DNA from 3 places in the Arthrobacter sp. Y3223164 genome. Region 1 is predicted to be linked to each of the others. Evidence: predicted binding sites of a transcription regulator. Region 1 holds the regulator's gene; each other region holds the start of a gene.
What was found. The regulator LexA, encoded in region 1, represses DNA repair genes until DNA is damaged. The targets are predictions, from matches to a motif close to TCGAACANNTGTTCGA.

Region 1 (3,271 bases):
GCGTGGGCGAACTCGGCGTAGGCCTCGTCCACGATCACGATGGCCTTGGAGGCTTCCCCCGCTTCATACGCCGCCTCCACGACCTCAAGGCCCAGGGCGGTGCCCGTCGGGTTGTTCGGGGAGCAAAGAACGACCACGTTTGCCGCGGAGCCGGCCACAGCGGCGGCGGCAGCGTCCGGGGACAGCGTGAAGTCTGCCCCCCGCGGAACGGCCACATAATCCGTGTCCGTCCCGCTGGCCAGCAGCGGGTACATGGAATAGGTGGGCGGGAAGCTCAGCAGGGTGCGGCCGGGGCCGCCGAAGGCCTGGAGGATTTGCTGCAGGACCTCGTTCGATCCGTTGGCGGCCCAAATGTTCTCTGCGGTGAGGCCGTGCCCCAAGTAGCGGGCCAGCGCCGTCCTCAGCTTCGTGAACTCGCGATCCGGATACCGGTTCAGACCCGCGGCAGCCTCGCTGACGGCCGAGACGATGGCCTGACGGACAGCATCGGGCAGGCCATGGGTGTTTTCGTTGACGTTCAGGAGGACGGGAACCTCCAGCTGGGGCGCACCATAGGGCTCCAGGCCCCGGAGATTTTCCCGCAACGGCAGGCGGTTCAGGCGTTCTAACTGCTCACTCACCGATCCAGTTTAAGCTTCGGCCCGCCCGGGGCAGGAATCGGGCGGGCCGAAGCAGCTCATATTACGGCTGCCTCAGCGCGCGGACGGGACCAGCAGCTGCTGCCCGGCGTGGACGATGTCCCCCTGCAGGCCGTTCAATTGCGCGATCTCGAAAATGACATCGTGGGGGTTGCGGTCCGGCGCGGACTGCACTGCTATGTCCCACAGTGACTGGCCGCTGCCGACCGTGACGGTCGCCGCCGGCCCCGGCCCCAGCCCCCCGGCGGCGGCCATTGCCGGAGCAGTGAAGAAACCGATCAGGGTCAGGGCTGCGGCCGCGGCGAGCATCAGCGGCAGGCCGATCAGCAACAAACGGCCGCGGCGGGTCAGCCGCAGGCCTGTGCTGGTACGAAGGCCGGCGGGCTGCGGTGCGAGCTGGGCGGACATGGTGCCACCTTTCCGATATTCGATCTATTTCGGCTGGTTTCGATCGTCTTGCAACGGTATTCGAACGTATCTTCGAATACGTCTTCTACAGTTTTAGCACTGGTGATCGAACATTGTCGAGACTCAGTCGAACAAATGTTTGAAATTCGCTACCGCCTCGCCTAGCGTTGTAAGCGTCGGGCGGCAGTAAGAGCAGTGCATCAGCCGCCACCGACAAAACAGTTGAGACAACAGTCCATGTGCGGTTCCGCTACGGCGCCGGCGCAGGGACCACTACGGGGAGACCGGGGCCGGACATGTCGGAAGAGACCACCACCACTGCCGGAGCGAAGCGACGCGGCCGGCCCGTCAAAGTGGGGCGCAGCCTGACGCCGAGGCAGAAGAAGATCCTGGAAACCATCCAGCGCTCCGTCATGTCCCACGGATACCCTCCGTCCATGCGCGAGATCGGTGACACGGTCGGTCTGGCAAGCCTGTCCAGCGTCACGCACCAGTTGGCCCAACTGGAGAAGATGGGCTACATCAGGCGCGACCCCAAGCGTCCCCGTGCCATGGAAATCCTGACCCCGCTGACACTCGAGCACGGGGGTGTGGAAATCGTCGGAGTTGATGAACCGCAACAGCTGCGCAGCTCCAGCGGCGTCGCCGTATCCGAGCTGACCACGTCATCCGACACGGCGATGGTGCCGCTGGTGGGAAGGATCGCAGCGGGCGGGCCGATCCTGGCGGACCAGGCGGTCGAGGACGTCATGCCCCTGCCGCGGCAACTGGTGGGACACGGCGAGTTGTTCATGCTCAGGGTCTCGGGCGATTCCATGATCGATGCGGCCATCTGTGACGGCGACTGGGTCGTGGTCCGCCAGCAGCACACGGCCGAGAACGGCGACATCGTGGCGGCACTGCTCGACGACGAAGCAACGGTCAAGACCTTCCGGCAGCGCGACGGCCACACCTGGCTGTTGCCGCAGAATACCCAGTACGAACCGATTCTTGGCGACCACGCAACCATCATGGGCAAGGTTGTCTCGGTGATGCGGGCCCTCTGACGCGCCCGGTCTCCCCGGTCCGCGCTGCAGCCACCCCGGGATCCCCTGCCCGCACGGGCGGTCCCCGCGCAGGGCCCCGCTCGCTCCGGAACGGGCGTGCCCCCAACCCGTTCAGGCTGAGGCCGTAGCCAGCCTTTCCAAGACCTGGCGGGCCGTGGCGCCGTCCTTGGTACTCCAGAAGGGCGGCAGGGCGCTGCGGAGGAAACTCCCGTAGCGCGCCGTCGCCAGCCGGGAGTCCAACACGGCCACCACTCCACGGTCGTTTGACGCGCGGATCAGCCTGCCGGCTCCCTGGGCCAGCCGCACGGCCGCATGGGTCGCCGAGACCGTCATGAAACCGTTTCCCCCGGACTGCGCCACGGACCGGGTTCGGGCAGTCGTGAGCGGGTCATCCGGCCGGGGGAACGGAATCCGGTCGATGACCACGAGCCGGCACGCGGAACCGGGAACGTCGACGCCCTGCCAGAGCGTCATGGTGCCGAACAGGCAGGTGTCGGGCTCTTCGGCGAATTGGCGGACCAGCGCGCCCATCGACGATTCGCCCTGGCACAGGATGGTCAGGTCGGTGCGCCCGCGCAACTCGGCCGCGGCTTCTTCTGCCGCACGCCGCGAGGAGAACAGGCCCAGGGCGCCGCCGCGCGAGGCCAGCAGCAGCTCCTCGAGTTCATCGAGCTGTTCCGGGCTGGTGCCCCGGCCCGGCTTCGGCAGATGCGACGCCACGTAGAGCACGCCCTGCCTGGGGTAATCGAAGGGGCTGCCCACGTCCACGCTGGAATAGGCGGGCGCGCCGGCTCCGAGCAGTCCGAGCGACCCGGCGACGGCATCGAAGGTCCCCCCGACCGACAACGTCGCCGATGTCAGCACAACGGTATGGTCGTCGAACAAGCCCTCACGCAGCCGGGACGCCACCGAGAGCGGCGCTATGTTCAACGTTGCCGGCTGGTCGTCATTGGCGGCGTAGTCGCCGGCCTCGCCATAGGTGCTGGGACGGGTCGCCCAGATGACCTCCCGGGAGTCCGGAGCGGACAGCAGCCGTTCGGCCAGTTCCAGCACGGCCGCGAGCCGTGAGCGCGCCATCTGCCGTCCGCCGTCCGCTGCCCCCGCACCCTCGGGCTTCGAGTCGGAGAGCGCCGCGCGGGCCGCTTCCCGTACCTGCGCGAGAACCAGCTCATGCTCCTC
Region 2 (3,271 bases), on a different contig from region 1:
CCTCGGCGATGGTGTCCTCGTCGTGTTCCACCACTATCAGGGTGTTGCCGAGGTCGCGCAGCCGTGTGAGGGTCTCGATCAAGCGGCGGTTGTCCCGCTGGTGCAGGCCGATGGAGGGCTCGTCGAGCACGTAGAGCACGCCGACCAGGCCGGAGCCGATCTGCGTGGCAAGCCGGATGCGCTGGGCCTCCCCTCCGGACAACGTGCCGGCGGCGCGCTCCAAATTCAGGTATTCCAAACCCACGTCCAGGAGGAACCGCAGCCGCGCCTGGATCTCGATGAGTACCTGGTGGGCGATCTGGGTTTCGCGGGCCGAGAGCTCCAGGCCCGCGAGGAACGAACTCGCCTCGCGCAGCGGCAGGGCAGACACATCCGCGATGGACTTGCCGTTGATCAGCACGGACAGCGACGCGGGGTTCAGCCGCGCGCCGTTGCATTCCGGGCACGGGACCTCGCGCATGTACTCCTTGTAACGGTCCCTCGCCCACTCGGACTCGGTTTCCTCGTGCTTTCGGTGGATGTACTGGAACGCGCCCTCGAATCCGGTGCTGTATTTCCGTTCCCGGCCGAAGCGGTTGCGGTACTGCACCACGACCTTGAAGTCCTTGCCGTGCAGTACGGCCTCCCGGACCTTCTTCGGCAGGTTCTTCCATGGCTCGTCCATGGAGAACCCCAGCTCATGCGAGAGCCCTTCGAGCAACCGCGTCCAGTACTCCTGCGTGGCTTTGCCCAAGGACCACGGGGCAATGGCGCCCTCGGACAGGCTCCGGTCGGGATCCGGGACCACCAGGTCCACATCTACTTCAAGCTTGCTGCCGATACCGGTACAGGCCGGACAGGCGCCGAACGGGTTGTTGAACGAGAACGAGCGCGGCTCGATCTCGTCGATGGCGAGCGGGTGTTCGTTCGGGCAGGCCAGGTGCTCGGAGAAGCTACGCGTACGGCCCGGGTCGTCCTCGTCTATGTCGACGAAATCGGCCAGCACGCGGCCCTCCGCGAGGGCCAAGGCGGTTTCCACCGAGTCGGTCAGGCGCTGGTGGATGCCTTCCTTGGCCACCAGCCGGTCCACCACCACCTCAATGGTGTGCTTGTACTGCTTCCCCAGCTTCGGCGGTTCGCTTAGCTGCACCGGCTTGCCGTCCACCTTCGCGCGGGAAAAGCCCTTGGTGCTCAGTTCCTTGAACAGGTCGACGAACTCGCCCTTGCGCCCGCGCACTACAGGGGCCAGGATCTGGAACCGGGTCCCTTCGGGAAGCTCTTGCAGCTGGTCCACGATTTGCTGCGGGGTCTGCTTCTCCACCGGTTCACCGCACTGGGGGCAAAAGGGGCGGCCGACGCGGGCCCACAGCAGGCGCAGGTAGTCGTAGATCTCGGTGATTGTTCCCACGGTGGAGCGCGGGTTGCGGCTGGTCGATTTCTGGTCGATCGAGACCGCCGGCGACAGGCCCTCGATGAAGTCCACATCCGGCTTGTCCACCTGCCCCAAGAACATCCGCGCATAGGAAGAGAGCGATTCCACGTACCGGCGCTGGCCCTCGGCGAAGATCGTATCGAAGGCCAACGACGACTTGCCCGAGCCGGACAGGCCCGTGAAGACGATCATGGCGTCGCGGGGCAGGTCCACGCTGACGTTCTGCAGATTATGCTCGCGGGCGCCCTTGACGACCAGCCGGGACATGTCCGCGGAGCGGGAAACGGGGGTGGCAGACTCGGAATCGGTCGCCGGGACGGACGTTTCGCTTGCTTTTAGCACGGTATCTACTCTAATCGAAAATTCGTTCGAACTTGTATTACATCGGTCACGGCGGACGGCACCTGCGGACAGAGAGCGTCCGCAATTGCGGGCTCCCCTGGCCGGCAGACGACGGCTGATGCCGCCTACTTGATGCCGTGGCGCTCCAGCGCGGCCTTGGCGGCGGCGAGTGCTTCCTTGCCGCCGATCCCTTGACCGTGAACGGCGCGGGCGAATGCTTCGGCGGCATCGCCCAGCTGTTGGCGGGCCTTGCCGGCTCCGGCGCTGACCACGGTGCCGGCCCGGCCGTGGGTTTCCACCCGCCCGGCAGTTTCAAGCTCCCGGTAGGCGCGTGCCACGGTATTCGGGACCACACCCAGATGATCGGCCAACCGCCTGACGGGCGGCAGCTTCGTGCCCACCGGAAGTTCGCCGGCATCGGCCGCTTCGATGATCCGCAGCCTCAACTGCTCGAAGAGCGGCACGGCGCTGTCGCGGTTCATCCGCCAGTCAAACTCGCTCGCTTCCATCGTCTGCGCCCGCTCCTCGTCGTGTCCCCAGCATCGCGCTGCCTGTCCGCTGCTACAACCAGAATGACATCCTGAGCCGTCCGGGTCGACTGTCGGTAGGCTGGGAAGCATGTTGCTTCACGAAGATCCTGCAGTCACCATCCGCGGTATTTCCGTTTCCGAGATGGACAACAACGTCTATCTGCTGACGGCCAAGGCTTCCGGCACCCAGGTGTTGATCGACGCCGCCGATGACTTTCCGGCCATCCAGCAACTGCTGCGCGAGGGCGCCGCGGATGCCGGGCGGCCGGCCGAGGTTGCCCTGATCGTGACCACGCACAGCCACTGGGACCATGTCCGGGCCCTGCCGGAGGCGGTGGCCGCTACCGGCGCCAAAACGGCGGCCGGGGTGGAGGATATTCCGCAGATCGAGGTGCGGACCGATGTTGCGCTCGAGCATCAGGACGTCGGCCGCTTCGACGGATTCTCGTTGGAAGCCATCAAGCTGCGCGGGCACACGCCGGGTTCCGTGGCGCTGCTCTACCGCGCACCCGAGGGTCCGCCGCACCTGTTCACCGGAGATTCCCTGTTTCCGGGCGGGCTGGGCAACACGCAGCAGGACCCGGAACGGTTTTCAACCCTCTTCAACGATGTGGCCGAACGGGTGTTCAACTACCTGCCCGACGACACGGTGGTCCATCCGGGCCATGGCGCCGGCACCACGCTCGGGGCAGAACGGCCTCATCTGGACGAGTGGAAATCGCGCGGCTGGTAGGGCGCATTCAACCCCGACAGACGTGGACGTTGGGGGGAATCCCGCCTGCCGGGGCTCTCTAATTCTAGCGCCGCGGGCTGCTTTCGCTCCCTTGCCACCCGAGGAAGGATGGCAGGCTGCCCCTGTCAGGCCAGGAAGGACGGCAGGCTGCGTTCCGCCGCGGAGTACGTGGCGGCGTCCGGGATCTGTCCCGCCATAAAGCGGTCCACGAGCCGCGGATCCACGTACGACTTGCGGGCGACGGCGGGCGTATTG
Region 3 (3,271 bases), on a different contig from region 1:
TGAACCCCATGTCCCGGTAAGGATCCATGCGGCACCGGTCGGCCACCGCTTCCGTCGTGGCCAGCAGGCGGATGACGTCCTTGCTTCCGCCGCCGGCTGCCTGCACGATTTCCCGCGCCAGGGCCTGCATCCGGTCGGGGGATTTCAACCAGCCCTGGGCGCTCGGCTGCAGATCCGGCAGCTTGGACAAGGCTGTCAGCGCCCTCGCCGAGTCCAGCACATCTGCAGTGGCGGCGCCGTCCTCTTCGCAGTAGCGCACGGCGTTGGTCAGCACTGCGGGAAGATTCAACTCCCCGGCCAGGTTAAGCATCCGCACCGCGTGGGCGGTACTGAGATTCTCCCCCGGGGCACTCAGGTGGGAGACAATTTCCACTGCGAGCGCCCCGGCCGGCAGTCCGCTGCGCCAGCGTCCGGCCAGCCGGCGGGCTTCGGCGTAGCTACGGCGGCGCAGCGCCTGTCCGACGTCGGAAAAAGGACCCACCAGCACCGTCAGGGCCGGTCCGCCGTCCGGAATGCCCGCATGCCGGGCGAGTTGATCCACCGTCACGCCGGGCGTCCGGCGGCTGGCGGAACGCCCGCGGGCAGCCGTGCCGGCGTGGGCTTCCGAGACCAGGCGGCAGAGCGCATGGTAACCGCTGCCCTGGTTCCCGCCATGGGCCAGCACCACAACGCGGCCGGTGTCCCGACCGCCGCCGTCTTGGACGGCCAGGTCCACGCCGACTATCGGATCCATCCCCGTCGCCAGGCATGCCTTCAGGTGCTTGACCGTGCCGTAGAGACCGTCCCGGTCGGTGCAGGCCAAGGCGTCGGCACCGAAGGAAGCGGCCGCTGCGGCCAGTTCCTCCGGCCAGGAGACACCGTAGTGGGCACTGTACGCCGTGGATACGTGCAGGTGGGTAAAGCTCATGGACATTCCAAACAACGGTCGGGTCTCGGGATCGGCATCCGGCGGACTGCCGAGGCGAACCGGGGGCTGACAGAAAGGCCGGCGGGAACCGTAGCGCGGTCAGGCGCTCAACTCCCGGACGGCATCATGGACGCGGATCAGGCGCCAGCGTCCGGTATCCACCTGATGGGATAGGTCCAGGGTGCGGATCTGCGACCGGCCATTCAGCCGCGCCTGCACCCGCCAGATCTCATGGTCCACCAGTCCCGCGCCCCGGCCCCGTTCCGCACGCAGTTCCTCCGCCCACCATTTGCGGCGTTCGTACCAACGCACCGGTTCCGCGACGATGCGGTAGCTCCTGCCCTGCCAGCGCAGCCGGAGCGGCTGTCCGGCAGGGGAACACACAACGTCAACTGCTTCGCTGAAAACACCCATGTCCCAGTCGCCTTTCATCTGGACAACGGGTCATAATCCCCGGCGAGCGCCCCTGCCAACACGCCCACCGAAGAACTTGACCCTCTTATTCTATTCGAATATGTATTCGAATCCAAGATCAAGCGTAGGTTCGGGCACTGACAAAATCGGGCCGCCCGCCAACGGCGGCTCAGCGCGCAGCCGCACGGCGGCCAAGCGCAGCAGCACTGCCTACTGCAGCAGGACGGCCAGGCGCGCGCCGTGCGGCGGCCAAGGAGCCTAGCCGTCGTGCTCGGCGAGGTACTTCACGTCGTGGACCAGCTTGTCCCACATCAGCTTGGAGTGTTCCGCCGCCTCGGCCGTCTCGTTGTTGTCCTGCGACAGCGTGAACTCCGTGCCGCCCGGAACTGCCTCCAGCGTCCAGACGAGACGGTGGTAGTTCTCGGGCACGTCCTCCCGGCCGGACAGCGGGCTGAAATGCGTGACGACCAGCCGCCGTCCGGGTTCGAACTCCAGCACCTGGCCCTTGTCCTCGTACGCCTCGCCCTCCCACTCGCCCCGCCATCGGATAGGCCCGCCAACGCTCCAATCGGTCTGCACCTCGGTGCCGAACATGAATCCCCTGATGGCCTCGGGGTCCGTGATCACGGACCAGACACGGTCCGGCGGCGCCGCAATGGTCGCCGTCGAACTGGCCACGTACCGTCCGGACATTGGCTTCCTCCCCTGGTTCCCGCCGTGGCGGCGCGGGCGCGGTTACTCCATCCCAGCTTCCGGCAGCCGGGGCCGGCACACAATGGCTGCAGGGATGCCGCTCAGGGAACGATCCCCGATTCCGGGGCGCCCGGCGGCGCTCATGCTGCTTCGTCGATGAGATCGGGCCCGTTGTTGCGCACGTTGTTGACCTTCGAACTGACCCGCCGCGGGACAAGATGCGGTTCGGGCATGGCCTCCAGCAGCTGCCGCACGTCGGCCTCGGATGTTGTTTCCGGATCCAGCCAGTCCGCATAGAGGCCGGGCGGAACGATCAGCGGCGTCCGGTCATGGATATGCCCGAGCGCATCGGCCGCCTGGGTGGTGATGATGGTGCAGGTGCGCAGCCACTTCTCCGGGTGGTCTTCGGGCAGGGCCGGGTCGGGCCAGTTCTCGAACAAAGCCGCGAAAGCCAGCGCCTCGTCGCCTTCGCCGTGCAGGTAGGTCGGGATCTTGCCGTCCTCGGTTTTCTGCCATTCGAAATACCCGTCGGCAACAAGCAATCCGCGCTTCCTGGCCGCCGCCTTGCGGAACGAGGGTTTCTCCGTCACGGTCTCCATCCGCGCGTTGATCAGGCGGGCGCCGGAGCGGGGGTCCTTGGCCCACGGCGGCACGAGGCCCCACCGGGCCAGGATGAGTTTCCTGGACACTCCCTCGCCGTCGGCCTGCTTGCGGTCGATGATCAAGGGGACCTCGTCGGTCGGAGCCACGTTGTAGGAAGGCTGGATCTCTTCGACATAGGACTCATCGACGTCGAAGGAAGCCACGAGGTCGCCGGTGCTCCGGGCCATGACGTATCTGCCGCACATGCCTCCATTATGGTCCAGCCGCGCGGCGGAAGCCCGGCGCGCGGCCCTTAAACGGCCTCGCACCCCGGCGGTACTCCCCGCCCGGCAGCCGCCGCGGCCGGCGCCGGGAATGACCGCGCCCGGTGAGACGTTGACATGTACACAAGCTTTCAGACCAGAAGGAGCCATCTTGGATTACACACCTGCTGCCGGAACCGTCACCATGTTCTCCACCACCTGGTGCGGGTACTGCCGCCGCCTGAAGACCCAGTTCGATGCGCAGGGCATCGGCTACACCGAGATTAATATCGAAGAGGTCCCCGGCACCGCGGAGCTCGTCGAGAAGCTCAACGACGGAAACCAGACGGTTCCCACCCTGCTCTTCCCGGATGGCAGCAGCGCCACGAACCCGCCGCTCTCCCTGGTCAAG

Region 2: a site for LexA is predicted at 1,768-1,783, ahead of uvrA (excinuclease ABC subunit UvrA). Genes of this name have one in related genera too.
Region 3: a site for LexA is predicted at 1,416-1,431, ahead of AC5RUJ_RS07430 (DUF6504 family protein). Genes of this name have one in related genera too.

Annotation. Positions count from the first base shown of each region.
Region 1 is NZ_JBNHGF010000074.1:3,687-6,957, reverse strand. It holds gene AC5RUJ_RS06155 (histidinol-phosphate transaminase) at 1-620, opposite strand, end outside; gene AC5RUJ_RS06150 (LysM peptidoglycan-binding domain-containing protein) at 693-1,046, opposite strand; gene lexA (transcriptional repressor LexA) at 1,343-2,092, shown strand; gene AC5RUJ_RS06140 (ATP-dependent DNA helicase) at 2,204-3,271, opposite strand, start outside.
Region 2 is NZ_JBNHGF010000055.1:3,907-7,177, forward strand. It holds gene uvrA (excinuclease ABC subunit UvrA) at 1-1,678, opposite strand, end outside; gene AC5RUJ_RS05140 (GntR family transcriptional regulator) at 1,879-2,262, opposite strand; gene AC5RUJ_RS05145 (MBL fold metallo-hydrolase) at 2,372-3,016, shown strand; gene AC5RUJ_RS05150 (DNA topoisomerase IB) at 3,142-3,271, opposite strand, start outside.
Region 3 is NZ_JBNHGF010000101.1:2,515-5,785, forward strand. It holds partial or broken gene AC5RUJ_RS07425 (DNA polymerase III subunit alpha) at 1-907, opposite strand, end outside; gene AC5RUJ_RS07430 (DUF6504 family protein) at 1,007-1,321, opposite strand; gene AC5RUJ_RS07435 (SRPBCC domain-containing protein) at 1,580-2,014, opposite strand; gene AC5RUJ_RS07440 (SOS response-associated peptidase) at 2,155-2,862, opposite strand; gene AC5RUJ_RS07445 (glutaredoxin domain-containing protein) at 3,032-3,271, shown strand, end outside.